Dongshaea marina: one gene and its partner. The protein of the gene in region 2 interacts with the protein of the main gene of each other region in a pairwise test. Links are inferred from orthologs where the notes say so. Each region holds a gene or a part of one and is shown on either strand. Other genes may lie near its edges. The genes, in order: DB847_RS20450 and fldA.

The links.
Region 1: the proteins of fldA (region 2) and DB847_RS20450 interact in binary tests that used the Escherichia coli proteins (3 or more experiments, as listed by UniProt). The link is inferred for Dongshaea marina from one-to-one orthologs.

What each region holds. Positions count from the first base shown.
Region 1 is NZ_CP028897.1:4,366,949-4,382,962, forward strand. Bases 11,050-13,732 are described here. They hold DB847_RS20450 (regulatory protein RecX), read right to left. Parts: upstream 12,778-13,732; coding sequence 12,322-12,777; downstream 11,050-12,321. Other genes in these bases: alaS (alanine--tRNA ligase), read right to left, coding at 11,050-12,161; recA (recombinase RecA), read right to left, coding at 12,783-13,732. Also shown: DB847_RS20360 (hypothetical protein), read right to left, coding at 1-71; DB847_RS20365 (chemotaxis protein CheX), read right to left, coding at 131-592; DB847_RS20370 (MarC family protein), read left to right, coding at 957-1,568; DB847_RS20375 (hypothetical protein), read left to right, coding at 1,655-1,867; tRNA dihydrouridine(20/20a) synthase DusA, read left to right, coding at 1,905-2,897; DB847_RS20385 (YdcH family protein), read left to right, coding at 2,995-3,231; DB847_RS20390 (sodium ion-translocating decarboxylase subunit beta), read right to left, coding at 3,465-4,595; oadA (sodium-extruding oxaloacetate decarboxylase subunit alpha), read right to left, coding at 4,606-6,405; DB847_RS26755 (OadG family protein), read right to left, coding at 6,458-6,712; carbon storage regulator CsrA, read right to left, coding at 7,864-8,061; DB847_RS20440 (aspartate kinase), read right to left, coding at 8,274-9,527; more of alaS, read right to left, coding at 9,558-11,049; more of recA, read right to left, coding at 13,733-13,850; DB847_RS20460 (CinA family protein), read right to left, coding at 13,912-14,424; DB847_RS20465 (nuclear transport factor 2 family protein), read left to right, coding at 14,638-15,039. UniProt on the Escherichia coli protein: Modulates RecA activity through direct physical interaction. Can inhibit both RecA recombinase and coprotease activities. May have a regulatory role during the SOS response. Inhibits DNA strand exchange in vitro.
Region 2 is NZ_CP028897.1:1,720,790-1,736,932, forward strand. What follows is about bases 1,688-4,499. They hold fldA (flavodoxin FldA), read right to left. Parts: upstream 3,444-4,499; coding sequence 2,931-3,443; downstream 1,688-2,930. Other genes in these bases: DB847_RS08385 (sensor histidine kinase), read left to right, coding at 1,688-2,427; ybfE (LexA regulated protein), read right to left, coding at 3,446-3,766; DB847_RS08400 (alpha/beta fold hydrolase), read right to left, coding at 3,872-4,499. Outside these bases: pepT (peptidase T), read right to left, coding at 1-919; more of DB847_RS08385, read left to right, coding at 1,180-1,687; more of DB847_RS08400, read right to left, coding at 4,500-4,666; replication initiation negative regulator SeqA, read left to right, coding at 4,853-5,377; pgm (phosphoglucomutase (alpha-D-glucose-1,6-bisphosphate-dependent)), read left to right, coding at 5,407-7,056; DB847_RS08415 (substrate-binding periplasmic protein), read right to left, coding at 7,102-7,956; DB847_RS24885 (GlgC family sugar phosphate nucleotidyltransferase), read right to left, coding at 7,984-8,259; DB847_RS08420 (sugar phosphate nucleotidyltransferase), read right to left, coding at 8,181-9,215; DB847_RS08425 (glycogen/starch/alpha-glucan phosphorylase), read right to left, coding at 9,412-11,892; DB847_RS08435 (DUF1107 family protein), read left to right, coding at 13,391-13,582; DB847_RS08440 (APC family permease), read left to right, coding at 14,068-15,105; DB847_RS08445 (APC family permease), read left to right, coding at 15,129-15,680; DB847_RS24315 (hypothetical protein), read left to right, coding at 16,120-16,143. UniProt on the Escherichia coli protein: Low-potential electron donor to a number of redox enzymes. Involved in the reactivation of inactive cob(II)alamin in methionine synthase.

The DNA of each region.
Region 1 (16,014 bases), 2.7 Mb from region 2 along the record:
AGTTTCACCTGACTGAAGATCAAGCCAACCAGGATTAAAAGCAATACCCAACGAAGCCACTTTCTGATCATCCCTGATCACTCCTCTTGAAAACTGCTCTTCTATCGGTCCCTGCTATCAGCTGCCCAGTCTATTCAAAACAGATCTCAATCACCGCCCTTCCCTGATCGCAGGTAAAGGGCATCATCAGTTTCATCCCTTCGGTTTTATGGCTGATGGAGTGGTTGGGGCCCGAAACCACAATCGGGGTAGCCATATCAAATTCATACCCCTCTTCCCCCAGGATCCGTTTCGCTCCCCCCGTCACCATGTTGGTGATCTCACCCACCATATCCGTGACCTCTTCATTGAGCTCATCGGGAGCCTCTCCCAGCATCCGTCGCATCACCTCCAGGGCCAGCCCCTGATCAAAGGTAATCGACATCGAGCCCTTGGTTTGCGGGCCAACCATACCTATGAGTCCGGATACATCTCCCCGGGCCAGGGAGTCCAGCTTCTTCTTGGGCTTACCAGGCTGAAGGTCAAGCTGTGCCATTGTCTTCATCACATTGATAAGTGATGTGATAAAAGGGTTTATAAACTCCACTCGCATCGCACACCATCCTTTGCAGAAGCTGCGTTATAACCCAACGAACGCAACGCCAGTTTAAAAGCAACTCACTCTCTTTCAAATCAAGAGCCTCTACTGACAAATCTTAACACAATCACAAAAATCCGCCGTCCATTCCCCCGAAATATCCGAGTCGAATGAGTCGATATCGCTCCTCACAGCTCCTTTGTTGTGATCCCGTCGATCAATGGGCGCAACCAAGGTGCATCAAGATCTCAATCGGAGTATGATCGCGCCCGAACGCACCCGAGGCTCTTTCGGGGCTTCAAGGTTCTTATCCAGACAGACCCCCTTTAAATCGAAAATACGGGCCCAACTGTCGCTCAGTCATTAGGAGTAATAAGCCATGAGTGGCATCGCCGTCATGCTTGACGCCTTTTCAAAGGTCGCAACCATAGCCAACCCCATCTCCATGATGGCCATCTTCATCAGCTTTGCCTCTGCATGGCCAAAACCGACTCAAAAGCGCTGTGCCAGTAAAACCTGTTTGATCGTTGCGATCATTCTGGTGGTCACCTCCTACTTTGGCAGTACCATCATGACACTGTTTGGTATCGATCTCCCATCACTGGAGATCGGAGGCGGCATCTGCCTGCTGTTAAGTAGCCTCAGCCTGATGAAGCACAGCGCAACCGATCAGGAAAATCACGACCAGCGTAGTGACCAACTCGCCGTGGTTCCGCTGGCGATGCCAATCATTGCAGGCCCGGCGGTGATCGCTTCGGTGATCCTTTCGGTTGAGCACCATGGAGCTCTTTTGATCAACAAGAGCTGGGTAGCCCTCGCCTGCATCCTGTTCAGCCTGGTCCTGTGGTTGTTCTTCTACTACAGTGAATACCTTGCCCGCTGGCTCGGAGCCAGGATCCTGACCATAGTGACCCAGATCACTGCACTTATCCTGATCTCGATGGCAGCCAAGATCATCATGACCGGACTCAAACAAAGTATGCTTTTGTAGGCCCTTCTATTTGCGCACAACCAAGAGTTGGCCTTTCACAACAAAGGGTATAAAATCAGCTCGTATTTTGAGCGGTATACAGGGTCATGAAATCTTTTTTCATCAGTATTGCGAGCTGCTGGTCGCTTCTGTGGTTTGCTGTTGCTATCTTTACCGCACAACACAGAATTAACCTCTGGCAGGTCGATATCGATTGCTACTTTGCGCTAAGCAGCCTGAGTCTCGGGCTGTTATTGCTATGGAGCCTTTATCAACTCCTGCTCTCCATGGGATTACGGCGTAAACGCCAACTCTATTAAGACTTACTTAGATTTACTTTGGATACGATTAATAACTATGACCCAGACTACACAGCCCATGCCCAGCTACCATAAATTCAGCGTTGCCCCCATGCTGGACTGGACAACCCGCCACTGCCGTTACTTTCACCGGCTTTTGACTGAGCATAGTCTGCTCTATACAGAGATGGTCACCACGGGGGCAATTACCCATGGCAAGGGAGACTACCTCAGGTATAACGAGGCAGAGCACCCACTCGCTCTGCAGCTCGGAGGCAGTAATCCCAAAGATCTGGCGCAGTGTGCAAAACTTGCCGAGCAGCGAGGCTATGACGAGATAAACCTCAATGTGGGTTGTCCTTCCGACCGGGTGCAAAATGGTCGTTTCGGCGCCTGCCTGATGGCCAGCCCACAGCTGGTGGCCGACTGTGTTGCGGCCATGCAGGATGCGGTCTCGATTCCTGTCACGGTCAAGACCCGTATCGGGATCGATGAACAGGACAGCTACGCTTTTTTGTGTGACTTTATCGAAACGGTCAATCGCACAGGTTGCGATACCTTCATTGTGCATGCCCGCAAGGCATGGCTGCAGGGACTTAGCCCAAAAGAGAACCGCGAAATCCCTCCACTGGATTATCCCCGAGTATGGCAGCTCAAGCAGGATTACTCACAGCTAAATATCATGGTCAATGGTGGCCTGGAAACTCTAGAGCAGTGCCAGGAGCAGCTACAGCATCTCGATGGTGTCATGGTTGGCCGGGCGGCTTACCAAAATCCCTGGATGATGGCTGAGCTGGATCGGGCCGTCTTTGGTGACACCCGTCCACAGCTCTCCCGCCATCAGATCGTTGAGCTCATGTACCCCTACATCGAGGAGCAACTGGCTCAGGGAGTCTATCTCGGTGGAATGACCAAGCCGATGCTGGGACTGTTCCAGGGGGTCCCCGGAGCACGAGCCTGGCGCCGGCATATCAGTGAAAATGCCCATAAAGCTGGAGCCGATCTCCGGGTGGTTGAGGATGCCCTGGCCAAGGTCCCGCAACCGGTCTAAAAATAGACTGGCCGCTTTTAGATCCAAGTCTCAGTTTCCCCGGAAAAGCTCCACTATAGTTGGTTAAGAGAACACCAACCACACAGGAGTGAGAGATATGGACGATAGTCTCAGCCTTGGCCAGGAGTTCCCTGAGCTGCAAGATAAAGTCGAGCAGCTTAGGGTAAACGATCAGGAATTTTCACAAATCATGCAGGAGTATTACTCACTAGACCGCCAGATCAAAGGACTTGAAACACGCGACGTACCAACCAGTGATACCCACTTTGAAGACCTAAAGAAACAACGCCTCCTCCTAAAAGACACTCTCTATTTTAAACTAACCCATGCTTAATCAGGATTAGTCAAAAAGAAACCGCCCAATGGGCGGTTTCTTTTTATGTGTGCTTTAAAAGCCAGTAGAATATCTTCCGCAAAAATGGGCGCGTATATTGTAGCCCTATTGGCAATTCTGAGCTTTGTTAAGCCGACCTTCCGCGGCATGGATGCCGTAGCAGAGCCACATGGATGTTACTTGTGTGTCGGCGTACAAAGCTCATGAGTTGCCTTGAGATATCTAACACATCCCTAGCCCACCAGGGCCAGTAGGATCCCCGCGGCCACCGCCGAACCCAGCACCCCGGCCACATTCGGCCCCATCGCATGCATCAACAGATGGTTCTGATCATTATCCTCAAGGCCCACCTTGTTCACCACCCGGGCCGCCATAGGCACCGCCGAAACCCCGGCAGCACCAATCAGTGGATTGACCTTACCCCCGCTAAGCTTATACATCAGCTTACCCATCAGTACCCCGGCAGCTGTGCCGATGGCGAAGGCCACCGCGCCCAGCACCAAAATCCCGATCGTTTCCAGGTGTAGGAAGCGATCTGCAGATAGCTTGGATCCGACCGCCAGCCCAAGGAAGATGGTCACCACATTGATGATCTCATTTTGTGCCGACTTGCTCAGACGCTCAACCACCCCACACTCGCGCATCAGGTTCCCCAGGGTAAACATCCCGATAAGAGGGGTTGCTGTGGGCAAAAACAGGATCGTCAGCAGCAGCACAGCCAGCGGAAACAGGATCCGCTCCTTGCGCCCCACCGGACGTAGCTGTTCCATCTTCACCTGCCGCTCCTGCTTGGTGGTCAAAAGCCGCATGATCGGTGGCTGGATGATAGGAACCAGCGCCATATAGGAGTATGCCGCCACCGCAATGGCCCCCAAAAGCTCCGGCGCCAACTTAGAAGCCAGGAAGATTGAGGTTGGCCCATCCGCCCCCCCGATGATGGCGATCGCCGAAGCATCCTGCAGGGTAAAGTGGATACCGGGCACCAGGTTCAGCAGCAAAGCACCAAACAGGGTAATAAAGATCCCAAACTGAGCCGCGGCCCCCAAAAACAGCGTTTTAGGGTTCGCAATCAGGGCCCCGAAATCGGTGAGGGCCCCCACCCCCATAAAGATCAGCAGGGGAAAGACGCCACTGGCGATCCCTACATTGTAGAAGTAGTAGAGAATGCCACCCGGATCGCTAAACCCGGCATTGGGGATATTGGTTAAAATGGCGCCAAATCCGATTGGCAACAACAGCAAAGGCTCAAACTTCTTGATGATGGCAAGGGCCATTAAGATACAGCCCACCAAAATCATCACCAGCTGCCCTGCCTGGAAGCTGGCGATCCCAGTCTGATGCCATAGGCTCATAAATCCATTCATCACATCATCCTTATGCCAGTGTTAACAATGGCTCACCCAAGGCGACCGCATCCCCCTCTTTGACTTCAATCGCCTGCACCAGACCCGAGCGACTGGCCCGAACCTCGGTTTCCATCTTCATCGCCTCCATCACCACCAATAACTCACCCTGATCCACCTGCTGATTCGGTTTGACGACTATTTTGAAGATGTTTCCGGCCAGAGGTGCTCCAACAGACTCTCCGGGAGCTGCGCTGGCAGCGGCCGGCTGAGCGGCCTGAGCCTGAGGGGCTGCAGCAATCTGCGCCACGTCACCAGATGGACTGACCTCGACCTTAAAGTTCTGGCCATCAACCACCACATCATAGAGTTCAGGACCGGTGGCGGCTGCAGGAGCTGCAGCAGGAGCGGCGACTGGCGCAGGGGCAGCTTCAGGCTTCTCGGTGCCCGGCGCCGGCTCAAAGGCATCCGGATTACCGCGATTTTGAATAAACTTGAGCCCCACCTGAGGGAAAAGGGCATAGGTCAGGACATCATCAATAGGCTCTTTTGCCAGCTTCAGTCCCTTCTCTTTGGCGATCCCCTGCAGATCCTCCTCCAGAATATGCAGCTCAGATTCCAGCAGATCCGCCGGGCGGCAAGTGATTGGCTCAGCCCCATCCAGCACCTTTGCCTGCAGAGCTTTATCCACCGGAGCTGGCGCCGCACCGTACTCTCCCTTGAGCACCCCAGCCGTCTCTTTGGTGATGTTCTTGTAGCGCTCTCCCATCAACACATTGATCACCGCCTGGGTGCCAACGATTTGCGAGGTTGGGGTCACCAACGGGATATAGCCCAGATCCTTACGAACCTTAGGGATCTCCTCAAGCACCTCATCGATGCGATCGGCAGCCCCCTGCTCCTTGAGCTGGCTCTCCATGTTGGTCAGCATGCCGCCTGGTACCTGGGCGAGCAGGATCCTGGCATCCACCCCTTTGAGGCTGCCTTCAAATTTGGCGTACTTCTTACGGACCTCGCGGAAATAAGCTGCGATCTCTTCAAGCTTGGTCATATCCAGCCCGGTATCACGAGCGGTTCCTTCGACCGAGGCAACTATGGTCTCGGTGGGCGAGTGTCCATAGGTCATACTCATGGAGGAGATGGCGGTATCCAGCATATCCACCCCGGCATCAATCGCCTTCATATGGGTTGGCAGACTAAGGCCTGTGGTGGAGTGACAGTGCAGAGCCAGTGGCAGATCCACACTGCTCTTAATTGCTTTGATCACCTCTTCGGCTTCATAGGGTTTGAGCAAGCCCGACATATCTTTAAGGCACAATGAGTGACACCCCATCTCCTCAAGACGCTTCGCCATATCGGTCCAGGTCTGAAGGGTGTGTACCGGGCTGGTGGTATAGCAGATGGTTCCCTGGGCATGGGCTCCCACATCCCTGGCCGCCTTGACCGCCATCTGCAGATTGCGCACATCATTCATCGCATCGAAGATCCGGAATACATCCATGCCGTTGGCGTGCGCCCGCTCCACAAACTTGGAGACCACATCATCAGCATAATGGCGGTAGCCCAGCAGATTCTGGGCGCGAAGCAGCATCTGATGGCGAGTCTTAGGCATCGCCTCTTTGAGTAATCTCAGACGCTCCCAGGGGTCCTCTCCCAAAAACCGGATACAGGCATCAAAGGTCGCCCCTCCCCATGACTCAACGGACCAATAACCAATCTCATCGAGCTTGGCCGCGATCGGCAACATATCCTCGACTCGCATCCGTGTCGCCAGTAGAGATTGATGGGCATCACGTAAAACCAGTTCAGTGATCGCTAACGGCTTAGACATACTGATTAACTCCTTGAAATCAAATTTGCAATTGCATCATCCTGAAAACAGATCAGTTGTTCCTGTGCTGTTGGCGATAGCGGTGCACAGCCGAGCTTATCGCGGCAACAACTGCAGGGTTAAGTCTTGTGGGATCAAGCTGTGGAGCTGTGGGAGAAGTGTCTTGAATTGGTAAGTCTGAGGCATCCCCTGCCCATCGTGCGATACAGTTGATAACCACAACCAGTACCCCGAGAAACAGAAAGACAAAAACAATCCCTATCACGAGCAGGCCGAACGCTTCGGCCAACAGAGAAGATAGATCCATCCGTCATCCCCTTTTTTTCTTTTCCATCAAGGAGCTAGGATAACCAGAACCGGAGAGATAAATCAATTTAGCGAGGAGGAAGTTGTGATAGAGCTTACAGGAAAAGTAGGGATATGGCGCATCCGGGAGGACTCGAACCTCCAACCGCTCGGTTCGTAGCCGAGTACTCTATCCAATTGAGCTACGGATGCACTGGGAAATCACAACAAAATATGGCGCATCCGGGAGGACTCGAACCTCCAACCGCTCGGTTCGTAGCCGAGTACTCTATCCAATTGAGCTACGGATGCACTGGGAAATCGCAACAAGATATGGCGCATCCGGGAGGACTCGAACCTCCAACCGCTCGGTTCGTAGCCGAGTACTCTATCCAATTGAGCTACGGATGCACTGGGAAATCACAACAAGTTATGGCGCATCCGGGAGGACTCGAACCTCCAACCGCTCGGTTCGTAGCCGAGTACTCTATCCAATTGAGCTACGGATGCACTGAAAACACAACGAGTTAAATGGCGCATCCGGGAGGACTCGAACCTCCAACCGCTCGGTTCGTAGCCGAGTACTCTATCCAATTGAGCTACGGATGCACACTGGCGGTGAGGGAGGGATTCGAACCCTCGATGCGGGACAAACCGCATACTCCCTTAGCAGGGGAGCGCCTTCAGCCTCTCGGCCACCTCACCGTGTTGCGGGGGCCATATTACCCTCAGCGAAAAATATGTCAAACCTTTTTTCAGGCAAAATAACTGTTTGATTATCAAATCGCCATTTCGCTCACACAAACAGCTGATTCCCCTTTAAACAAAGGCGATTGGGCAGTTTGCAAGGGAGACTCTCCAGGAAGAAAAGAGCGAAAAATAGGGTTGAGAGAGGCCTTTCATGGCTCACGCGGACTATATCAGACAAAACAGCGCAAAAAATCTGACTTGGACTACGAAACGATCTGAAGCCAATCTCAGTAGTTAAGGGATCAGGATGCAACTAATTCTTATTTGGATAAGCTGATCACCTTTCTTCCATGATTGGTATTAATCTGCCAGTTCAATCGGCGGCAGATAAAAAGATGGCCAGCTGCATTGCGCCAGCTGGCCATCCGGTGAGCACAAAAAAGGCGACTAAGCTAAGCTTGTCGCCTTGATATCATCAGGGACTCAGAAGTTGCCTGGTTCACCCTGCTGTACATTTTTTTCCGCTTGGATCCGCATATAGATCTCTTCACGGTGGACCGATACCTCTTTTGGAGCATTAACACCCAGGCGAACCTGGTTGCCTTTGACACCCAATACAGTTACAGTCACTTCATCACCGATCATCAGGGTTTCCCCAACGCGACGAGTCAGAATTAACATGTGCTCACTCCTTGTTCATTCCGTTTTTCAGCCAGAAAGTCGGCTATTATCCACTAACTGATGGCCAAGAGTAAATGGGCCAATCAAGAAAAACGTAAAGTCCCTTTATTTACTCAATTTATAGTATATATCACCAGTTAGGGAGGATAAATTTGACAATTCTTCCGAATTTAATCCTATTCGCTTCGCATACACACCATGAAAAATGCTAGCTAGGCGCTATTTAGTAGCTGCTCTGGATCGTCCATATCCTTTTGATCAAGACAAAATCCTGAGTGAAGCACCCTGACCGCATCCTGGAGCTCGGACTCATCTACCACCACAGAGATCTTGATCTCCGAAGTTGAGATGAGCTGCATATTGATCCCGGCATCTCCCAATAGCTCAAACATGCTTTTGGCAACTCCGGGATGATGTTTCATTCCAAGCCCCACCAATGAGACACAGGCGATGCTATCGTTACTCATGAAACTTTGCGCCTCGAGAGACTCAGCCCGAGCCTGAGTCAGCATGACGGCTCTGGCATAATCACTGCGCTGAACCGTAAAGGTGAGCTCAGTGGATCCACAGCTGCCGGTGCTTTGAACAATCATATCGATATCGATACCATCATCCGCCACCGGCTCCAGCAGTTTAGCCGCGATCTGCGAACCTTCGGGCAACCCCTGGATCCCGATACTTGCCACCGAACTATCAAAGGCAATGCCGGCGATCAGCGGGCGCTCATCCTGTTCACAGCCATAGGAGATGAGGGTCCCCTGCCCCTGTTCAAAGCTCGATAGTACCCGCAGTGGAACCCGGTACTGGCCTGCCAGCTCAACCGAGCGGACCTGCAAAACCTTAGCGCCAAGGGCTGACATCTCCAGCATCTCTTCGAAGGTGATCTGCTCCAGTCTCCTGGCCTTGGGCTCGACTCTGGGGTCTGTGGTGTAAACACCATCCACATCGGTAAAGATCTGGCACTCATCCGCCTTAAGGGCCGCCGCCAGGGCAACGGCAGTGGTATCTGAACCGCCCCGCCCCAGGGTGGTGATATTATTTTCATCATCCCGCCCCTGAAAACCGGCAACCACCACAACCTTGCCCTCAGCAAGCTGTTTTTGCACCGACTCGGTCTGGCACTCCAGGATCCGGGCCTTACCGAACTGATGATCGGTACGCACCCCCACCTGATCCCCTGTCATGGAGACGGCGGCACAGCCGCGCTTAATCAGGGCGATGGAGAGCAGAGCGATAGAGACCTGCTCTCCGGTTGATAGCAGAACGTCCTGTTCACGGCGCGATGCCTGGGGATCTAACTCTAGAGCCATTCCCAGCAGACGATTGGTTTCACCCGCCATCGCAGAAACCACGACCACTATGTCATGGCCCTGCTGGCGATACTGACAGATCCTGTCAGCCACGGCCTCGATTCGCTGCAAAGAGCCTACCGAGGTTCCACCAAATTTTTGAACATACAGGGCCACGAACAGGTTTCCTTTATTAACGTCTAAAGTTTAAAGCTTATCTTCAAGCCAGGAGTGAACCGAATCCAGCGCACCCTTGAGTGCCTCCGGACGGTTACCACCAGCCTGGGCCATATCGGGGCGTCCACCACCTTTACCACCGACCCGCTGAGCCACCATGTTGACCAGCTCTCCGGCCTTGACGCTGGATGTCAGCCCCTTGGTCACTCCCGCAATCAGGCTCACTTTTCCATTCTGGTGCGTTCCAAGCACGATGATCGCTTCACCCAGCTTGTTCTTGAGTTCATCGACCGACTGACGCAGTCCCTTGGGATCTGCCTCTTCGAGCAGTGCTACCAGCACCTTGGACCCATTGATCTCGACCACCTGCTCCAGCAGGCCGTGTCCCGCCTGAGAAGCCAGTTTTGCCTTGAGCTGCTCAATCTCACGCTCCAGTAAACGGGAGCGGTCGATCGCCTGCTGAACCCGCGCCGCGATAGAGAAGCGATCACCCTTCACCAGGTGAATCACCTCATCGACCTCTTCGGCAACCTGATGCATGAAGTCAATCGCGGCCTGACCGGATACCGCTTCGATACGGCGGATCCCTGCAGCGATGCCCCCTTCAGACAGGATACGGAACACACCAATCTCACCAGTTTGCCCTACATGGGTTCCACCACAAAGCTCTGTCGATACATCACCCATAGTGACGACCCGAACCTTCTCATCATATTTCTCACCAAATAGCGCCATGGCGCCGGAAGCTTTCGCCTGCTCCAGATCCATCAGCTGGGTTTTGACCTGATGATTGGCACGGATCTGCTTATTGACCCAATCCTCGATGGCACGAATCGTCCCGGCGGAGACCCCTTCAAAATGGGAGAAGTCAAAGCGCATCCGCTCGGAACCAACCAGGGATCCTTTCTGGGTGACATGCTCACCCAAAATGTTGCGAAGCGCCGCGTGCAGCAGGTGGGTCACCGAGTGATTGAGGGCGATCCCCTTGCGACGATCTTCGTCGACCTCAGCCAGAACACTATCTCCGATCTTAAGCGTTCCAAGCTCCATATAGCCCTTGTGTACGAAGGCATTACCCACTTTGCGGGTATCTGTGACCGCGAATACACCGCCATCGAGGCGGATTAGTCCGGTGTCTCCGACCTGGCCACCCGACTCGGCATAAAAAGGTGTTTCGTCCAGTAGTAGCAGGCCATCTTCACCCTCAGCAATTTGCTCGACCGGCTGCTGATCTCTGAAGAGCTGAACAATTTGCGCCTGCTGGCTAATTTTTTCATAGCCGGTAAAACAGGTTTTCTCATCGATGCGCTGCATCTCGTTATAGTCAACTGAGAACTGGCTCGCCTTCTTGGCCCGCTCACGCTGCTCAGCCATCGCCTTCTGGAAACCCTCTTCGTCGATACTGTAACCGCGATCCCTGACTACATCAGCGGTCAGATCGGCAGGGAAGCCATAGGTATCATAAAGCTTGAACACCATGGCACCGGGTATGACCCGCGTTTCACCCAGCAGCTCCAGCCCCTCTTCGAGGATCTGCAGACCCCGATCCAGAGTCTTGACGAACTGCTCCTCTTCGAGCTGCAGTACCCGCTCAACAACCGGCTGTTGACGCTTAAGCTCAGGGTAGGCATCAGCCATCAGCTGTGAGAGCTCCTCAACCAGCTTGAAGAAAAATACATCGCTCGCCCCAAGCTTACGGCCGTGGCGAACCGCACGACGAATGATCCGACGCAGGACATAGCCCCGCCCTTCGTTGGAGGGCATCACGCCATCGACAATCAAAAAGGCACAAGCGCGAATGTGATCGGCGATCACTCGCAGGGACTTATTCTCCAGATCATCGGTGCCAACAATGGCTGCTGCTGACTTGATCAATGCCTGGAACAGATCGATCTCATAGTTTGAGTGGACTTTCTGCACCACGGCCGCGATCCGCTCCAGCCCCATTCCGGTATCCACCGAAGGCTTAGGCAGAGGCTCCAGGGTGCCATCGCTCAAGCGGTTGTACTGCATGAACACTAGGTTCCAGATCTCGATGTAGCGATCGCCATCCTCTTCCGGCGTTCCGGGAGGTCCACCAGCCACATCTTCGCCGTGGTCGTAAAATATCTCGGTGCAGGGACCACAGGGACCTGTATCACCCATCTGCCAGAAGTTGTCCTTGGCACCGATGCGCGAAAAGCGCGCCGGATCCGCGCCCATCTCGTTGAGCCAGATATCCGCAGCCTCATCATCCTCTTCAAAGACGGTGATCCAAAGCTTCTCGGCCGGAAGCTTGAGCTCCTCGGTCAAAAAGTTCCAGGCAAAGCGGATCGCATCACGTTTGAAATAATCACCGAAGCTAAAGTTGCCCAGCATTTCAAAAAAGGTGTGGTGACGCGCGGTATAACCCACATTGTCGAGATCATTGTGTTTACCACCGGCCCTGACGCAACGCTGAGAGCTGGTCGCTCGGCTGTAACCACGGTCCTCCAGGCCCAGGAAAACATCTTTAAACTGGTTCATCCCCGCGTTGGTAAATAGCAAGGTTGGATCATTGTCCGGAACCAGCGAACTGGAAGCTACAACTTGGTGCCCTTTAGCACGAAAGAACTCGAGAAACGCAGTGCGGATCTCTGACGTGGTCATATACATGAATAATCCTGCTCAATGTCAGTCATCGAAGTGAAATCTTTACCGGGGATAAGATAAAGTAATCGAGGTCAAAGGTAAAACTGAAAGCTTGGAAATCGCATCAATTTCGAGCAAATTCGCAGTAGCTGGGTGAAATTAAGCTGAAATTGTTATGGAGGTGTTACTCGATAGCGGCCCGAGCCTGCTCCAGGCTAAAGCCACGCCCGACCAGAAAGCGGGTCAATTTGAGCTTTTGTTCCCGGGATAAGCTCCCGGTCTCTTGATGTGAAAGTTTCTTGTGGCAAGCCTTGACTGCCAATTCAAACCAGTCACATTCACTTAAGTTAAGTTGCTCCTCAACGAGCGCCCGGTCAATCCCTTTTGCACCGAGCTCGCTACGGATCCGGCTCGGGCCAAAGCCTTTAGCGGCCCGGGAGCGGATCCAGCACTCGGTATAGCGCGCCTCGTCAAGCCATCCCTGAGTGATGCAATATTCGATGGCTGACGAAGCAATTTCGGCGCAAAAACCTCGCTGAGCAAGCTTGAGCTTAAGCTCCTGGCGGCAGTGCTCCCGATAACTAAGCAGATTCAGCGATGCTGCGATCGCCTGCTTCAATACATCGGAACTCTCTGCCATCGGCTTTACAGGGCGGCCTGATCCTGAGAACTCAGAGATGACATCTCAACCTCAGCACCTTCGCTCGCCGCTCCTTCACTCATCTCAGTAGTCAGCAGCAGCTGACGCAGCTTAGTTTCGATCTCCTGAGCTATGGCACTGTTCTCTTTAAGATACTTGATAGAGTTCGCCTTACCCTGGCCTATCTTATCGCCGTTGTAGCTATACCAGGCGCCGGACTTATCGACAATCTTGTTCTTGACCCCAAGGTCGATGAGCTCACCCTCTTTGGAGATCCCTGCGCCATAGAGGATCTGGAACTCCGCCTGCTTGAATGGCGGTGCCACCTTGTTTTTGACCACCTTCACCCGGGTCTCGTTACCTACAACCTCATCACCCTCTTTGACGGCACCGGTGCGACGGATATCCAGGCGAACGGAGGAGTAGAACTTCAGGGCGTTACCACCCGTGGTGGTCTCAGGGTTACCAAACATCACACCGATCTTCATCCGGATCTGGTTGATGAAGATACACAGACAGTTGGCACTCTTGATGTTGGCGGTGAGCTTTCGCAGCGCCTGGGACATCAGACGCGCCTGCAGGCCCATGTGAGAGTCACCCATCTCACCCTCGATCTCCGCTTTTGGCGTCAGCGCGGCCACCGAGTCGACAATGATCACATCGACTGCCCCGGAGCGAACCAGCATGTCGCAGATCTCAAGAGCCTGCTCACCTGTATCCGGCTGAGAAACCAGCAGTTCATCAACATTAACCCCCAGCTTACCGGCATAGACAGGATCCAGGGCATGCTCAGCATCGACAAAAGCACAGGTTTTACCTACGCGCTGCGCTTCCGCAATCACCTGCAAGGTCAGAGTTGTCTTACCCGAAGATTCGGGACCAAAGATCTCGACAACCCTACCGCAGGGAAGCCCACCAACACCCAGGGCCACATCGATAGCCAGAGAGCCGGTCGAGATGGTTTCAACATCCAGAGCCTTTGAATCACCCAGGCGCATGATAGAGCCTTTGCCAAACTGCTTTTCGATCTGGCCGAGGGCCGCAGCCAGTGCCTTTTGTTTATTCTGATCCATGCATCACTCCAAACTTAAAATCGTTTTTACTGCTGTAAGTATACTGTTTATTTATACAGTATCAAGTTTCAAAGCCAATCCCTTCGAGCTGCTCATTGAGGCCCTCGAGGGCATAAAGCACCGCCTGCTCACGAACCGAGGCGCGATCGCCCTCAAAGTGGCAACATTCACTCCACCACTCATTATCCGGTGCTATATACCAGCTAAACCAGACCGTCCCCACCGGCTTTTCTGTGCTACCGCCATCGGGGCCGGCAATACCACTGATCGCCACAGCCACATCGGCCTGTGAATTCTCAACCGCCCCCCGGCTCATCTGCTGCACCACGGCATCACTGACCGCCCCATGCTCAAGGATTAATGGTTCCGCCACCCCAAGCATCTGCTGCTTGGACTCATTGCTATAGGTCACAAAGCCACACTCAAACCATTGTGAACTCCCAGCAATCGATGTGAGCGCATGAGCAACACCACCTCCGGTGCAAGACTCCGCGGTTGCCATCCTGAGGCCTCTGGCACTCAGTAAACGACCGGTAATATAGGCGGTCTGCTGCAGAACCTGCTCCATCGGCAATCTCCTTGATCCGTGTTGATTGTGGCGATTCTACCCTGTTGTGTGGATCCTCACCAGATACAGAGTTCACCAGCCAGCCAGTTCCTCCCGGATATATGCAAGAAAAATTAACATATCTGACAGATTTAATCGTTAACCACCCTCTAAGAAATTGGCTAATATTTATCCGTAACGATTTATATCTCATTTCATTGAATCAATAGGAGCAAGGATATGACCATTGATAAAGCAAGAGTCCAGCAGATTTTTCAAAACCTCGAAACAGGCGATGCCGATGCATTTTTCTCCCATGTCAGCCCGGACGTTGACTGGACCGTGATGGGAACCCATCCGCTGGCGGGCCACTACCGCACGCTGGATGCATTTCGCAAAAGTACCTTTGAGCGACTCACTCCCTGTCTGACTCAGCCGATCCAACTGGTGCTGCAACATATTTTCGTTGAAGGAAATACCGCCATTGTCGAGCTCCTCGCAACATCAAAATCACGTGCTGGATGGGACTTTGACAACCACTACTGCTGGATCGTCACCTTTGCCGATCACACCATTGTTGAAGTTCGGGCTTATCTGGATTCTGCCATGGTCGCCAAACTAATCACCGAACACGAGGCATAAGGCTAGGCTCTGTTGACGTTTCAATTTTGAACCTGTTGCCCCTGAAAGTGCTCTGCTCGCGACGCGAATCACGCGGTTTAGTTGCTCTAAATAAGTGATGAGCAACAATGAACAGGGCTTTTTCAGGCGCAACACGAAGGGCCGTGGTTATTTTTCCACCCAACTACGTTATCAGATGCTCATGTAGAACAACTACACCACACATCTTTTGCCTTGCTGGTTGAAAAAATGACCAACTGCAGAACCAAATCTGAAACGTCAACAGAGCCTAAAGATCCGATAGCTCTTACAGCGAGATGTTCAGATTAAGTAACATCCATTTTAAATTAACGTTAAACCCTATATACTTCCCGGGTTATTTCGGAGTTCATTCATAACCCGGAGCAGGATCCGGGTTCTGTCGTAAAGGAGTAGATCGTGCTTGAAGCCTACCGTAAACATGTAGCGGAGCGAGCCGCACAGGGGATCGTTGCCCAACCTCTCAATGCCGGACAGGTCGCAGAATTAATCAATCTCATCAAACAGCCCCCGGCGGGAGAAGAGGAATTTCTTCTTGAGCTACTCAGTGAACGCATTCCTCCGGGAGTTGATGAAGCTGCCTACATTAAAGCAGGCTTTTTGACTGCAATCGCCAACGCAGAGGTGAGCTCGCCTATTCTGAGTGCAGAGCGTGCCGTCGAACTGTTAGGCACCATGCAGGGGGGTACAACATAGAGCCCCTGATTAAGCTGCTGGACAACCCAACTCTTGCTGCAACCGCCGCGAAGCAACTTTCATCCACCCTGCTGATGTTTGATGCATTCCATGACGTGGCAGAAAAGGCCAAATCAGGAAATGCTTACGCGCAGCAGATCCTCCAGTCCTGGGCCGATGGCCAGTGGTTCACCGATCGTCCCGAGGTGCCTGAAAAGATCACAGTCACCGTATTCAAGGTTCCAGGCGAAACCAACACTGATGATCTTTCCCCGGCCCAGG
Region 2 (16,143 bases):
CTTCACTGCGGTTAAACTCTGCAACCATCTTCTCCATCAGCTGTTTACGTGCCGCAAACCCTTTCATCTCAAAGTCGCGAATGATGTAGGTCAGGGTGGTTTGCTCAACCGAGCCCGTGGTGCCGATCAGGTGGAAAAAGCCCTGGTAGCCTTCGGTGCACTCCGGAGTTTGCTCTGAGGGAAGCTCCAGGTGAAAGCGTGCAGCCAGGTGCTGGCTATTGACCATGATCCCTTTGGCTGTTCCCGGATGAACATTATTGCCGCGAATGATGACTGTAGCGGTGGCGGCGTTAAAATTTTCATACTCAAGCTCACCTAACTCCCCACCATCGACTGTATAGGCCCACTTTGCCGGGAAGCGGTCCATCGGGAAGTGATCGGCTCCACGGCCAATCTCCTCGTCCGGGGTAAAGCCAAGCAGGATAGGGCCATGCTCAATTTCCGGGTGCTGCTTAAGATAGCTGATGGCCTCGAGGATCTCACAGACACCGGCCTTGTTGTCGGCACCGAGCAATGTGGTTCCGTCTGTGGTGATCAGGGTATCTCCCAGGTAGTGGTTTAGTTCGGGAAACTCCTCAGGGGAAAGGATCTCACCACTGTCGCCTAAGGGGATCACCTGTCCCTGGTAGTTTTCGATGAGCTGCGCCTTCACATTGGCACCACTGAAATCCGGAGCAGTATCCAGGTGGGCGATAAAGCCGATAGTCGGGATCGATTTCTGACTGTTTGAGGGTAAACAGGCGGTCAGGTAGCCATTTTCGTCCAGGTTAATATCTTCAAGCTGCAGGCTCTTGAGTTGCTGCTCCAGATGGCGAGCCAGCTCAAGTTGACCCGGGGTGGAGGGGCAGTCGCTACACGCTTCATTAGACTGAGTATTGAAGGCGATCAATTCATAAAATCGTGAAACCAGGCTATCCATTTTTTTTCCATTCATGAAAGATTAGAAAGCTATCCTACCGCGGGGCAAGGGAGAGGTAAATTGCGATTTGACCCGGGATCTTTTGTTTAGAAAAGGATAACTAAATGGTTTTCTAGAATTATTTTATATAAATGTTACCGACTCTTGATGATTTTGTGCTTGACTTAGGGTTGTAGGAGTTTAACTCCGGTGAGCCTTGCCATGAGGGCAAGAGAGGATACAGGAACACTCATAGATATAGATATAGATATGGATTTTTTATGGCTAAATGCTCTGTAATTGATGCTGATGAATGCTTAAATCACAGTGCTTGCACCTTAACCTTGGATGATGAGCTCAGGGTCGTCGGCTGGGGAAGCCGGATCCGTGAGTTATTACCCGATGTTACTCAGGGTGCCTCTCTTGAAAGCCTTTTAGATCTCAAGACTCCCATGTGCGGGTTTGAGCCGGACAAATGGCGACTCCATTCCGGCGAGTGCTTCTGTTTTACCAGCAGGAATGATCCCAAGCTCTGTTTCGATGCCTACCCGGTTGCTTATGAACCCCAGGGGTGGCTGGTGATGATTGGGGTGCCCAATGAGCAAGGTACTTCAAAGGGGATTGTCAATCTTGAGGAGCAGATCCCGCCCTGCAAAGATAATGAGACTGAGTGTGAAGCCCTTGCAAAAGCGATGCAGCTCTTAGAGCAGCAGCAGGGGCGTCTCGAGCTCACCGAGACCCAGCACCGGCTGGTGAAGCGGGAGCTGGACCGCCTGCAACAGCATCTGGTGGAGTCGGAGAAGATGGCGATGTGTGGTGAGATGCTGGCCGGTTTCTCTCATGATCTGAAAACACCGCTCGGGGTCTGTATCGGGGCCGTCAGTGTGATTGAGGTGGCTCAGAAGAATTTCACCAAGGCACTGGGGCAGGGGCTGACTAAGTCGGTTCTCAATCAGTTTATGGAGACCTTGAGTGAATCACACGATATCTTGCAAAAGAATCTGCAGCGCTCGCTGCATCTTCTTGAAAACCTGAAACAACTCTCCTGGGATCAGTTTCATGACGAGCGTCGCCAGGTTGATCTCGGGAAATATACCGAGGAGCTGCTGGAGACCCTGCACCCTCTGTATCGTAAGAAGCAGATCGAGATCATCACCGAGTTGGATGTCGATGAAACCGTCGAGACCTATCCTGGTTCGTTCTCGCGGATCCTCTCCAATCTATTGATCAATGCGGTACGCCACGCTTTTGTCGATGACAGGGAGTCTAAGCAGATAGTGATTGCTCTTACGGTGGATCGACAGAATATTAGCCTCGAGGTTCGGGATAACGGGGTGGGGATCGCGCCCGATGTACTCCCGCATATTTTTGAGCCCTACTTTACCACCGCAGAGGATGATGGTGGAACCGGGCTTGGTTTGAACATAGTGCATCACCTGATTGAAGGCTTATCGGGTGAGGTGCGCTGTGAGAGTGTCCCGGGTGAGGGAACTTCTTTCTTTATCCGCTTCCCAACCGATCAACAATAACCAGGCTCTGTTGATGTTTCCAATTTAGAACCTGTTGCCCCTGAAAATGATCTGTTCGCGACGCGAGCTACGCGGTTCTAAATCAGTGGTGAGCAACAATGAACAGGCCTTATTTAGGCACAACCCGAAGAGCTGTGGCTATTTTTCCTCCCAGCAGCGTTATCGGATGCTTAGGTAGAGCAACTAGACCACACATCAACAGGCTTGCTGGATGAAAAAATTGCCAACTGCAGATCCTAAATAACAGCCAAAAAAAAGCCCAGCGAAGTAGATTGCTGGGCAAGGCTTAGTGCTTAATTGCAGTGGCATATATATAGAGTCCCCTAAGTTGTAGAAAGTTCCCACGACAATCATCTTTTTTAAAAAAATGTTGCTAAGTTCTGTCGGAGCTTTTGATTTGGCTCAAAATAGGAGAGGCCAGCGCTGCCTGAGAGTTTCGATTGCAGAGGGAGGTCGGGGGCAAGCGCAGGGCAGAGAGCCTACCCTGCGGTGAAAGAGGGGGATTAGAGCCCCATCTCCTGTTTGAGTTGAGTGCACCAGCTGGTGATCCGGCTCTGGGTTAACTCAGGTTGACGATCTTCGTCGATGCCCAGCCCAACAAACATATCATCGCTGATCTTTGCCTTGGACTCTTCGAACTCGTAGCTATCGGTCGACCAGTGACCGACGATCTTGGCGCCACGAGGTTCTATGATGTCGCGCAGGGTTCCCATCGCATCCAGGAAGTACTCTGCATAATCTTCCTGATCACCGCAACCAAAGATTGCTGCGGTCTTACCAGTGAAATCGATATTCTCAAGCTCGGGGAAAAAATCGTCCCAGTCAGCCTGGGCTTCACCATAATACCAGGTGGGAATGCCAAAGATCAGTGTATCAAACTGCTCAATATCTGCTTTGGTGCTCTTTGCGATGTCGTGGATCTCCACCACAGAGTCATCAAACTCTTTTTGGATCAACTCAGCTACCGCTTCGGTATTTCCTGTATCGCTTCCAAAAAACAGACCTATTTTTGCCATAATCAACTTTCACCTATTGTATGGGAGTCACTTATATTCAGATGGGTGTTATGCTCAGCAATCTGTTGCTCAAGCATTGAAACAATCAACTCACTACGGCTGATACTGTAGGCCTCAGCTAAACGGTTGAGCTGCTCGAAGATTGGCTGCTGGACTTTCAGTTCAATACGGCGCAAGCCCTTCTCTTTATCTCGTTTGAGCTGATTGCGCTTATTGATCTTCATCTGCATGGAGCGGGGATGAGGGTTGGTTCTGGGACGACCAGGACGTTTCTCATCTGCAAAAAGATCGATAGTGATCCGATCGCTTTGTTGTTTTGCCATAATGTTCCGCAGTGTAACCCGTTAGCTTCTCGAGGTTCGAGCGATTGTTCTTTTACCGACAGGGTTTTTCCACCCGAAACCGGCAATCCTTTTGCGAACCAAAGACTATATCATAGTTCCCGTTTGACTGTTAACCGCGCTGCAGAGGAACTCGCTGATTGTCCGGTTAAATAACCTGGGTTTTTCTGCGTGTAACCAGTGGCCGGTACCCAGGATTACTTTGGCTTGGGCGTTCGGAAACAGCCCGGCAATGGCTTGCTGATGGGCGGCCTGGATGTAGTCTGACTCTCCTCCCTTGATAAACAGGGTTGGTCCGGGATATTGGCTATCCTGTGACGGCCAGTCCATGATGTTTTGATAGTTAGCCTCAAGAGCGGCGCGGTTGAACTTCCACTGGCCGTAGCCACTTTTCAGAGTTAGGGATTTTAATAAAAACTGCCGGGTAGCGGGGCAGTCGAGTTGGGTCGAGAGAAGCTGTTCGGCCTGCTGACGACTGGATACCCGGGCCTGTTCGACCTGTTTGAGTGCTTTAAAGACGGCGCTATGGCGATCTTCTGTGTAGGGAACCGGGGCCATGTCTGCCACCATCAGGCTTAGGATCCTCTCAGGTGCGATGAGGGCAAGCTGCATCGCAACCTTGCCTCCCATCGAGTGGCCAAGCAGGTGGCATTGATTGAGCTCTAGTGTTTCGAGAAGTTTGAGGATGTCCTGGGCCATCGACGGATAGTCGTGGGTATCACTATGGGGGGAGTCACCATGGTTTCTGAGATCGACCGAGATCACCTGCATATCGGGCTCAAGATGTTTTGCGATTACGTTGAGATTGCCTCGATCGCCAAATAGTCCATGGAGTAACAGGATCGGCTGGCCTTGTCCCAGGATCCGATAAGAAAGTTGCATCATGTTTGTATCTTGTTGGTAGATTGTGTTTATTTTGCCTTGGCATCGGCGCAATGCCAAGGTTGGCGCATCTTTGCGCTATCGGCAGCCAGGATCGGCGCTCAATGCAAGGAGCACTTTCAGAGCGCATTGAGGCTGTGTATAATCGGCGCTGTTTCATCTGTTATTGGATTGGTCAGACGCATTATGAAAACTATTGAGGTCGATGACGAACTGTATTTTTACATAGCCAGTCAGACCCGTCATATCGGAGAAAGTGCATCCGACATCTTGCGCCGTTTGCTGCAGGCTCAGGCTCCGGTGGCGGCAACCACTCATGCCGGATCGCTAGCTCCGCAGGGTGCAGAGTCGGGTGAGCAGGCTATGGCACACCTTCCCTCGACGGGGGAGTTGTTAGCGAGTATTGATACCCAGAGTGAAGAGACATCGATCGCACGCTTTATGCGGATCCTAAGTTGTCTCTACCAGGATCAACAGCAGGCGTTTATCCGCGCTGCGGATATCCGGGGCCGTAAACGTGTCTATTTTTCCAGGAGCCAGGAGGAACTGTTGGCGACCGGAAAAACCACTAAGCCACGACCGATCCCGCAAACCCCTTACTGGGTGATCACCAACACCAACACGAGCCGGAAACGAAATATACTGATTCAGCTGATGGAGAATATGGGATACAACAAATCTCTGATCCAGGCTGTTTGCGACAGAATTTAGAATATCTTATTTGCTGGAAAAGGAAGACTATGGCACAACATCCACGTGCTGGGCAGCGCGCCCAGGTAGAAGATCTGACCAACATCCCAAGACTGGTTGCCGCCTATTACTATAATCAGCCCGATGCATCACAGGCTGAGCAAAAGGTAGCCTTTGGAACCTCTGGCCATCGCGGCAACTCATTTGCGAAATCCTTTAACGAAGCTCATATCCAGGCGGTCTCACAGGCGGTTGCAGAGTATCGCGCCTCAGAAGGAATTGAGGGACCCCTGTATATCGGCATGGATACTCATGCCCTGTCAGAGGCGGCTTTCGTCACTGCGGTTGAGGTCTTTGCAGCCAATGGCGTGAAGGTGCGGATCCAAAAGGGTCATGGCTATACCCCAACCCCGGTGATCTCTCATGCGATTTTGACCCATAACCGTAACGGGGCTGCCGATAAGGCCGATGGCATTGTGATCACTCCTTCTCACAATCCACCTCAGGATGGCGGCTATAAATATAATCCACCACACGGTGGCCCGGCCGAGGGTGAGATCACCAAACTGGTCGAGAACCGTGCCAATGCGCTGCTGGCAGATGGACTCAGCGGTGTGAAGCGGCTGCCTTATGAGGAGGCGCTGGCTTCTGAGTGGGTTGAAGAGTATGACTATGTCACCCCTTATGTGAATGACCTGGAGCAGGTGATCGATTTTGATGCGATCCGTAAGGCCAACATCCATCTGGGTGTTGATCCTCTGGGTGGCTCGGGCATTGCTTACTGGGATGTGATCGGCAAGCGTTATGGTCTGAATCTGGATGTGGTGAACTACCAGGTGGATCCATCCTTCTCCTTCATGACCCTGGATAAGGATGGTAAAATTCGCATGGACTGCTCCAGTCCCTATGCGATGGCCTCACTCATCGAACTCAAAGATAAGTTTGATATCGCGATCGGTAATGACCCTGACTACGATCGTCACGGCATAGTGACCAAGCAGGGCCTGATGAATCCGAATCACTACCTGGCGGTGGCGATCCATTACCTGTTCACCCACCGTAAAGGCTGGTCTGCCGATGCGGCCGTGGGTAAGACCCTGGTCTCTTCTTCAATGATTGACCGGGTGGCGAAATCGATCGGCCGTGAGCTCAAAGAGGTACCGGTAGGCTTTAAGTGGTTTGTGGATGGCCTGCTGGATGGAAGCTTTGGCTTTGGCGGTGAAGAGAGCGCCGGTGCCTCATTCCTGCGCAAGGATGGTACTGTCTGGACCACCGACAAGGATGGGATCATCCTGGGGCTGTTGGCAGCCGAGATCCTGGCGGTGACCGGTAAGGATCCACAGCAGTATTATGAGGAGCTGCAGCAGCAGTTTGGTTCACCTGTCTATCGCCGTATCGATGCTCCTGCCAATACCGAGCAGAAGGCGGTTCTGGCGGCGCTGAGCCCACAAATGGTTGAGGCTAAGACCCTGGCCGGAGAGCCGATTGTCGAGAAGCTGACCAAGGCATCGGGTAATGGTGCTGCCATCGGTGGCCTGAAAGTAGTAACCGAAAATGGCTGGTTTGCGGCGCGCCCATCGGGGACTGAGTCCATCTATAAGATCTACATGGAGAGCTTCCTGGGTGAAGATCATCTGGAGCAGATCCAGGCTGAAGCCCAGCAGATTGTCTCGGATACCCTGGCCAAAGCCGGCGTGTAGCCTAAGCTTGACCAAGATGCAGGGCCGCTCACTGAGCGGCCTTTTTTATGGGGAGTGCTCAGAGCCGCTCTTTGTGTCTGAAGGTGCGCTCAGGTGAACAGCGCAGTCGATCTCCAGCCTTGGGTACTGGATAATCATCTGCCAGCGCTGGTACAGCTCGCGCAGCTTTCCGGAGCAATAGAGATGCTCGAATCGCCGGTCAAATATCGCCCTGAGAGCTTTGCCCCGGGCGGTGTTAGCAAACAACCAGTATAGGCGGTCATATTTGATGACCTGCTTGCGATACAGGGAGGGATCCGGGACAGGCTTTATTGCATCCAGGGTCTGCTGCATCTGAATCACATTATCCAGGTAGTAGTCGGCCCGATCCTTGGTCACCAGCATTGCGGCCTTGATGCGGGACTTGGTTGGTTGCCCTCTGAGATAGCGAACCAGATCTTTTTCCATGTGCTGGGTATAGCCCAGGATCCAGCGGCCGGATAGCCCCTTGAGGCTCTCAAGACCCTGCCAGTTGGGGAGGGTGCTCTTTTTGAACCAGATCACCTCAATGTTTTCGATGATGGGATGCCTTGAGTAGAGGTAGCCGGGAGCCTTGAGCTCAGCCCCTGTCATATCTGCCTGTCCGGACTGAACTAATCTCAGGGCCCGGTTCCAGGGGACGTAGCTGCGCTTGATCCGGATATTTTGTGGAGCATAGATGGCCTCCAGCATCTGGTTATACAGGCCGCTGCCATCTTTATCGGTATAGCCTTGCCATTCCGGGGTGGCCCAGAGCGCAGAGCCGATCGTACTGGTTGCGTTTAGCTGACCAGCATAGAGCAGAAGCGACATCACCAGCATTGTGCCAATAATTTTGCTCCCCGGGTGCTGCTGGCGGCTCCTGTTTAGGTTGACCTTCATCGGCAGGTTTCCTTGTGAAGCAAGGGATCAGTTGCTGACGACCACGATCCCGGATTCGGTGACTGTATAGCCATTGCTCCGGTCATCATCATGGTTGTAGCCGATGCAGTCCCCATCTTCGATAATCACTCCCTCGTTAATGATTGCCCGCCTGATTTTGGCGGCCCGGCCGATGACGACTCCTTCGGCAAGAATCGAGTCCTCCACCAGGCTATAGCTGTGGATCATGCAGCGGGGTCCGAGGATGGAGCGGCGCACCAGGCCACCACTGGTGATACAGCCTCCGCATACATAGGAGTCCAGATTCTGACCGCGGCGGTGATCGTCATCAAAAACGGTTTTGGCCGGCGGGTCATTACTAAATCCTGAATAGATGGGCCACTGGTAATTGTAGAGATTGAGGTGAGGGGAGATATCGATGAGATCCATGTTGGCATCATAGTAGGAGTCAATGGTGCCCACATCTTTCCAGTAACCCCGCTCCTCGGGGTGCATCCCGGGATCAGGTTGTCATTAAAGTTATAGGCAAAGATCCGATCACTCTGGCGTAGCATCATGGGGATCACATGCATACCAAAATCCAGATCCTTGTGGTGCTGCTTGCCCTCCTTGAGGATGGAGATCAATTTTTCACGGGAGAAAATATAGTTGCCCATGGATGCAAGGCAGGTGGCCCGGCCCGGAATGGTGGCGGGGTTTTGCGGCTTTTCGCTAAAGGCGGTGACTCTGGACATGTTATCGACGGACAGGATCCCGAAGCGGCTGGCTTCTTCGATACCCACTTCGAGCGCCGCGATGCTGATATCCGCCTGAGAGCGGGTGTGGGCATCGATCATCTGGCGGATATCCATCTTATAGATATGATCGCCCCCGAAAATGGCAACGTAATCGGCATCTGAGGTTTCGATAAACCTCAGATAGTGGTTTATCGCATCTGCGGTGCCCTGAAACCAGGCCTCACTCTCACTGCTGGTTTCGGGAGAGATGGCATCGAAAAATTCGTCCATGCCGGTTCTTCGCCCCCAGGAGTCGCGGATATGCTTATTCAGGGTATAGGAGTGATATTGGGTCAGGATATAGACATTCTTGATCCCCGAGTTAAAGAAGTTGCTAAGCACGAAATCGATGATCTTGTACTGACCGCCAAACGCTACGCAGGGCTTTGATTTATTGCGGGTCAGGGGAATAAGGCGTGAGCCTTTTCCACCGGCGAGAACCATGCCTATTGTTTTTTTTGGAACCGCGGGCTTGTTGGTCATAACGATACTCCGTGGCTATGTGACGAACGCTGAGGATCCCTGAGCCTTAGCACAGAAAACACCCACTGTCTGCTTAAAGCGTAATACCTCAGGCCCTGGTTAACCAACTGGATGATAGAGCTCAAGGGAGGGGGAGATAAAGGCCAAAGTAAAAAAGCCGCCCTGAGGCGGCTTTTGATTGAGTCGTTAGCCCGCTTTAAACTACATGGCAGGCTTCCAGGCTCCAGATGTAGTTCACATAGTCTTCAATGGAGCGATCCGAGTTAAACTTACCGACGCTGGTGGCGTTGATGATCGCCATCTTCGCCCAGCGCTTCGGATCCCGGTACGCCTTATCCAGAGCGGTCTGTGCCTTACAGTAGCTCTCAAAGTCCGCCAGAACCAGGTAGGGGTCGCCGCCATCGAGCAGGCTTTGCTTGATGGGGGAGAGCTCTCCCGGATGACCCGGAGTGAAGAAGTCACTATCCAGCCAGTCGATGACCGCCTTGAGCTCACTATTCGCGTAGTAGTAATCCTGAGGGTGGTAACCCTTGGCCTTCAGGGCCCGGACCTCATCCACCGTCAGGCCGAAGATGAAGATGTTGTCATCGCCCACCTCTTCGGCGATCTCAATGTTCGCTCCATCCAGGGTACCCACGGTGACCGCACCGTTGAGGGCCAGTTTCATGTTACCGGTTCCGGATGCCTCCTTACCTGCGGTCGAGATCTGCTCTGAGACATCGGCGGCCGGGATCATCTTCTCAGCCAGGGTGACGCGGTAGTTGGGCAGGAACACAACTTTCAGCTTATCTTTGATCCGCTTGTCGTTGTTAACCCGCTCGGCAACCCGATTGATGGCATAGATGATGTTCTTGGCCAGGGAGTAGCTTGGAGCCGCCTTAGCACCAAACAGGAACACCCTTGGATGCATCTCATAATCGGGATCCGCCAGCAGGCGACGATACAGCGCCATGATATGCAACAGGTTGAGGTGCTGTCGCTTGTACTCATGGAGTCGCTTGATCTGGATATCGAAGATCGCATCCGGGCTCACGGTGACGCCTGTCTCCTCGAGGATCACCTTTGCCAGACGCTCTTTGTTGCTGCGCTTGATGTCCATAAAGCGTTTTTGCAGGTCCGCATCACCAGCTTTGGGAGCTATCTCCTTGAGCTTATCCAGGTTGACCGGCCAGTCATCACCCACCTCCTGGGTAAAGAGCTCGGCCAGAGCCGGGTTACAGGAGAGCAGCCAGCGTCGAGGGGTGATTCCGTTGGTTACATTACACAGCTTATCCGGATACAGGGCATCAAACTCGGGGAACAGCTCCGCCTTGACCAGCTTGGAGTGGATCTCGGCAACCCCGTTGACCTTGGCGGAAGAAACCACGCACAGGTGTGCCATCCGCACCATCCGCTCGTCACCCTCTTCGATGATGGAGAGGCGGCGCTTCATCTCATTACAGTGTGGCCACTTTTTCTCGACTTCGTTATCCAGGAAGTACTGGTTGATCTCGTGAATAATCTCCAGGTGGCGTGGCAGCAGACGCTCAAACATATACTCAGGCCACTTCTCCAGAGCCTCAGGGAGCAGAGTATGGTTGGTATAGCAGAACACCTGACGACACAGGGTGAAGGCATCATTCCAGGGCAGGCGCTCCTTATCGACCAGAAGGCGCATCAGCTCGGGCACGGCAACGGCCGGGTGAGTATCGTTCAGCTGGATCACGATCTGCTGGGCAAATTCGCTGAAGTCATCATGGGTGCGCTTATAGCGGCGCATGATGTCGCGAATTGAGCAGGAGCAGAAGAAGTACTGCTGAACCAGGCGTAGCATCTTACCTGCTTCGGTTTCATCGTTAGGGTAGAGTACCTTGGAGATGGTTTCCGCTTCGGTCTCTTCCTGCTGGGCATCCACATAACCACCGGCATTAAAGACGTCCCAGTCAAAATAACCAGAGGAGCGGGACTCCCAAAGACGCAGGATACTCACGGTATTACCGCCGTAGCCGACCACAGGGATATCCCAGGGGACGCCCTTGATCATCTTACCGGCGTGCCAGATCTTACGAATTGAGCCATCTTCGTCGTAGACGGTTTCGACATAACCTTCTAGCGGGATCTCCTGAACCGATTCGGGTCGGCAGATTTTCAGTGGGTTACCGTATTCACACCAGTCATCGGGACGCTCAATCTGATGGCAGTCATGGATCTCCTGGCGGAACAGACCATGCTCATAGTGAATACCGTAGCCGACGGCCGGGTAGTTAAGGGTGGCAAGAGAGTCGAGGAAGCAGGCGGCCAGGCGGCCCAGGCCTCCGTTACCCAGCGCCATATCCGGCTCCTGTTCACAGAGATCGCGTAGATCAAAGCCCAGCTCAGAAATCGCTTCTTCACAGGTCTCGAACAAAAACAGGTTGTGCAGGTTATTTTCCAAAAGACGACCCATCAAAAATTCCATCGACAGATAGTGGATGGCCCGGGTGTCCTCTTTATAGTGGGTCTCCTGGGTATTGGTCAGTCTTTCGAAGACGAGCTCATTAATAGCGATACAGGTTGCACGCCACCAGGCATTCTTATCAGCCTTGTTGATGCTGGTGCCTAGTGAGGAGTGGAGGTGGCGAACAATGGAGGCTTTGAGTTCATCTTTTGTCAGTGAGTAGAGGGGATCTTGGTGACGTTGTGTTTCTTCATAACGCATGTCCTTGTCGTTAAGGTTTGAACCCGGATAGTGTAAAGGTTCGCGATCAACTACCTGTACCTTAGTTGATTATATGCACTCAGGATAAAAGATTCATTTAACTCTAAACAACTATTTTGTGATCAAGTTTTGTGATCCAGCCCATTGTATTCGTTTGGCAACTCAATGAGTTGTGGAAAATAGCGAGGCTAGTTCCATATAATACAGCTCGCCCGGGCCGGGAGAGCCCGGGGGCCCGGGATGAAATCCGGGGTTGTGCAGAACAATGGAGAGCCGATAGCCAGTGATAGCCAAGAATGATTTTTTAGAATTTACTCTTGAAAATCAATGTTTTACAGATTTTGTTGAGTTTATCATTGAACCCTCAACCCGGGTTCAGATCTGGGATAGCGGGGTGCTCCTGTTTGAGCCCCTGACCGATCGGCCGACCAAGGATATTGTTCTCTCCAGCGGGGTACATGGTAATGAAACCGCCCCCATTGAGATCTGCTCCGATCTCATCACCCAACTTTTAAATAAAACCCTGACCGTTCGTCACAGAGTGCTGTTTATCTTTGGTAATCCGGGGGCGATGGCTCTTGGACAGCGCCAGGTTGAGGAAAACTTGAATCGCTTGTTTAGCGGCCGGCACAGCCAGGATGATGGGGTGATCAATGGTGAGCGACGGCGTGCTCGCAAGCTTGAGCAGTACGTGTCGCAGTTTTTTGAGCAAAATCCGCAGACTCTGGGGCGCTACCATTACGATCTGCATACCGCGATCCGTGACTCAAAGCAGGAGAAGTTTGCTGTCTATCCCTATCTGCAAGGGGCAGGAAGCATGATCATCGCCAGCTGATGTTTCTGGCTGGCTGTGGGGTCAGAACCATCTTACTCTCCCATGAGCCCACCACCACCTTTAGCTATTTCAGCTCCCAAACCCATGGGGCTCATGCCTTTACGGTGGAGCTTGGGAAAGCCAGGCCTTTTGGCCAAAACGATATGAGCCGTTTCACTGAGGCTAGCTCCATGCTGGAGCAGCTTGTTTGTGAGGCGGAGCCTGGCATCGAGAGCTGGCAGCCTGAGCAGCTTCTGATCTACCAGGTCAATCGCACTCTTATTAAGCACAGCGATGAGTTCTATTTCACTTTTTCGGATGCGGTGGCTAACTTTACCGAGTTTCCCAGGGGGCACCTTCTGGCGGTTGATGGCTCGCTGGAGCACAGGGTGGAGCTGGATTTTGAAGCGATTGTCTTTCCTAATGCCAGGGTGGCGAAAGGGGAGCGGACCTGCCTTTTGGTGAGCTTGACTCAAGTGTGATCCGGCGCAGCCGTTATGAGGGATCTGATCAGCTTGAGTTCAGCTATCTCTGTTATTTTAGAATTTGGTAGCATTCGGGGGATGCTAAATAAATGGGTGAATATTTTTAATTGTGAATGTAAAATTATTTTTTGTTCGGCAGTGGGAACTTTTGTTTGAACCCCATGCCTTACTAAGGAAAGCTTGAAACAGAGGGTTGGTTATGAAGATTTTTCAAAGCTATCGTCCTCTTCAGATAGCAAAGTATGTGAAGGGATTCTTTAAGGGGCGTATCTATATCCATGGAAGAGGAAGCTATGAATTTTGTCTGGGGCATCTGGTGATGGCTCCTGGCTCTGGTATCCTGCATAAGCGAACGGTCAGTGAGGTCAACGGATTGATTGATCAACTGTAATTCGCCATCGTTCATTTCATGTATATTTCCCTAACACCCTCACTCGAGGGTGTTTTTGATCCCGCCAGCTTCACTCTGAAACTCTCAATGACCTTGTCTTCTGGGCTCTGTTGAAGTTTCAGATTTGGCTCTGCAGTTGGCAATTTTTTCATCCAGCAAGGCAGAAGATGTGTGGTGTAGTTGCTCTACATGAGCACCTGATAACGCTGCTGGGAGGAAAAATAGCCACTGCCCTTCGGATTGCGCCAGAAAAAGCCCTGTTCATTGTTGCTCATCACTCATTTAGAACAACTAAACCTCATGATTCGCGCCGCGAACAGAACATTTTCAGGGGCAACAGGTTCAAAATTGGAAACGTCAACAGAGCCTAATTAGTTGGCGTGTGGTTGAATACTCATCCGGATCGGCAAGCTGGTTAATTAATTGTTAATAAAGTGTTTTTATTCTGCTAGTGTTAGTTCTTTTCCTCGGCGCATGGAGTGTGCATGAAGTTAAGAAGAAGCATTAGTAACAAGGGACTATTGATGACCTCACTTGGGGCTATGATAGGTTCGGGATGGCTGTTCGGCGCTATGTATGCTGCACAGCTGGCGGGTCCCGCAGCGATCATCTCCTGGGTCATTGGTGGTATCCTTCTCATCATTATCGGCCTTAACTATGCGGAGTTGGCCACCGCGCTTCCTTTGACCGGTGGGATCGTACGCTTCACCCACATTACTCACGGCAGTGTTGTCAGTTTTATCGCAACCTGGCTGGCCTGGCTCTCCTGTGTGGCAACTGCTCCGACCGAAGCTCAGGCCATGCTACAGTATGCCAGCCATTATCTGCCCTGGACCCTCTATTATCACCAGGGAACCAGCCCGCTTCTGACCCATACGGGGTGGGCTTTGGCCGTGCTGCTGGTATTTCTATTCTCGATCATCAATATCTACGCAATTCGTCTGGTGACCCGGTTCAACTCTTTGATCACTTACTGGAAGCTGCTTATTCCACTGCTGGTGTTGGTGGTGATTTTTTTCAGTGACTTTCATCCACAAAACTTCTCTCAATATCATGGGTTTGCTCCCCATGGCCTGCATGGTGTGTTGTGGGCGATCCCTGCCGCCGGGATCATCTTTTCATTTCTCGGATTTCGCGAATGCATCTCATTGGCCGGGGAGACCAAGAATCCTGCCCGGGCTATTCCACTGGCATTGATCGGCTCGGTGACCATCTGCACCCTGCTTTATGTGGCGTTGCAGATCGTCTTCGTCGGGGCGCTTGGACGTCAGGACCTGAGTCATGGCTGGAATGCCCTGAGTCTGGGCATGCAGACCGGTCCCCTGGCGAGCATCGCATTGGCATTGGGGATCACCTGGATGGTGAAGCTAATCTATATTGATGCCATCATCTCACCGGCCGGGACCGGGGTGATCTATACCACCACCACGGCGCGTCTCAACTATGGCGTGAGTGCAAATCGTTATATGCCACAGCTGATGATGAGGCTGAATCGTCAGGGGCTCCCATTTACGCGATTTTAGTCAATTTTGTGATCGGGGTATTTTTGTTAACTCCGCTGCCGACCTGGCAGGCATTGGTTGCGTTTCAATCATCCGCCATTGTGCTTTCTTATGGATTGGGACCCATCTGCTTGCTGGCGCTGCGTAAACAGGCGCCGGAGCTGCATCGTCCCTTTATTTTGCCCGGTAGTCGTCTGTTTAGCGCTCTGACTTTCTGTGTCTGTACCCTGATCGCTTACTGGACCGGCTGGGGGACGATTCATCAGATCGTCTTTGCGATCCTGGCTGGGCTGGTACTGATGTTGATGTACAGGGGGCTGACTCAGCGAGGGAAGAGCTATGCGCTCGAGTTCACAGCGGCCCTATGGTTGATCCCCTATATTCTGGGTCTGAGCCTTATCTCCTATTTGGGAAGCTTTGGCGGTGGCCTGAACCTACTTCCCTTTGGCTGGGACTTTGTGGTGATTGTGTTGTTTAGCCTGGGGATCTTCTGGTTGGCTTGCCGTGCAGCCTTGCCAAAAGAGAAGGCGCGACAGGCAATTTACGAGGATCCTGAATACCAGCTTCATGCCGAGAGCCTGGCCAGTACCCATTAGAAAGGCCTGATGCCAGAGGTGACCTCCCCGGGTGCCTCTGGGCTCTGTTGACGTTCATGACCTGGTACTGCAGTTGGCAATTTTTTCTACCCGCAAGGTAGAAGTTGTGTGGCGTAGTTATTCTATGTGAGTAGCTGATAACGCTGCTGGCTGGAAAAACGGCCCCTTTCCTGAGGGCTGAAAAAGCCCTGTGCATTGTTGCTCATCACTCATTCAGGGTAACAAAATTTCAAGATGAGTGTCGCGAACAGACCACTTTCAGGGGCAACAGGCTCAGAGCTGGAAACGTCAGCCGAGCCTGGTTCTCACAGCTCTTTTGAAAAAGTAGTTTGTAAAACCTGAGTCGACTTGTCAGAGTTACTTGTGAGTATTCTTGAGGAGCAGATTACTGGGCCTGGTATCTTGCATTCGGGCTCATGAGTTCAGAAGGGAGGCTGTCGTGGCGGATTCGAATAAAAAGAGT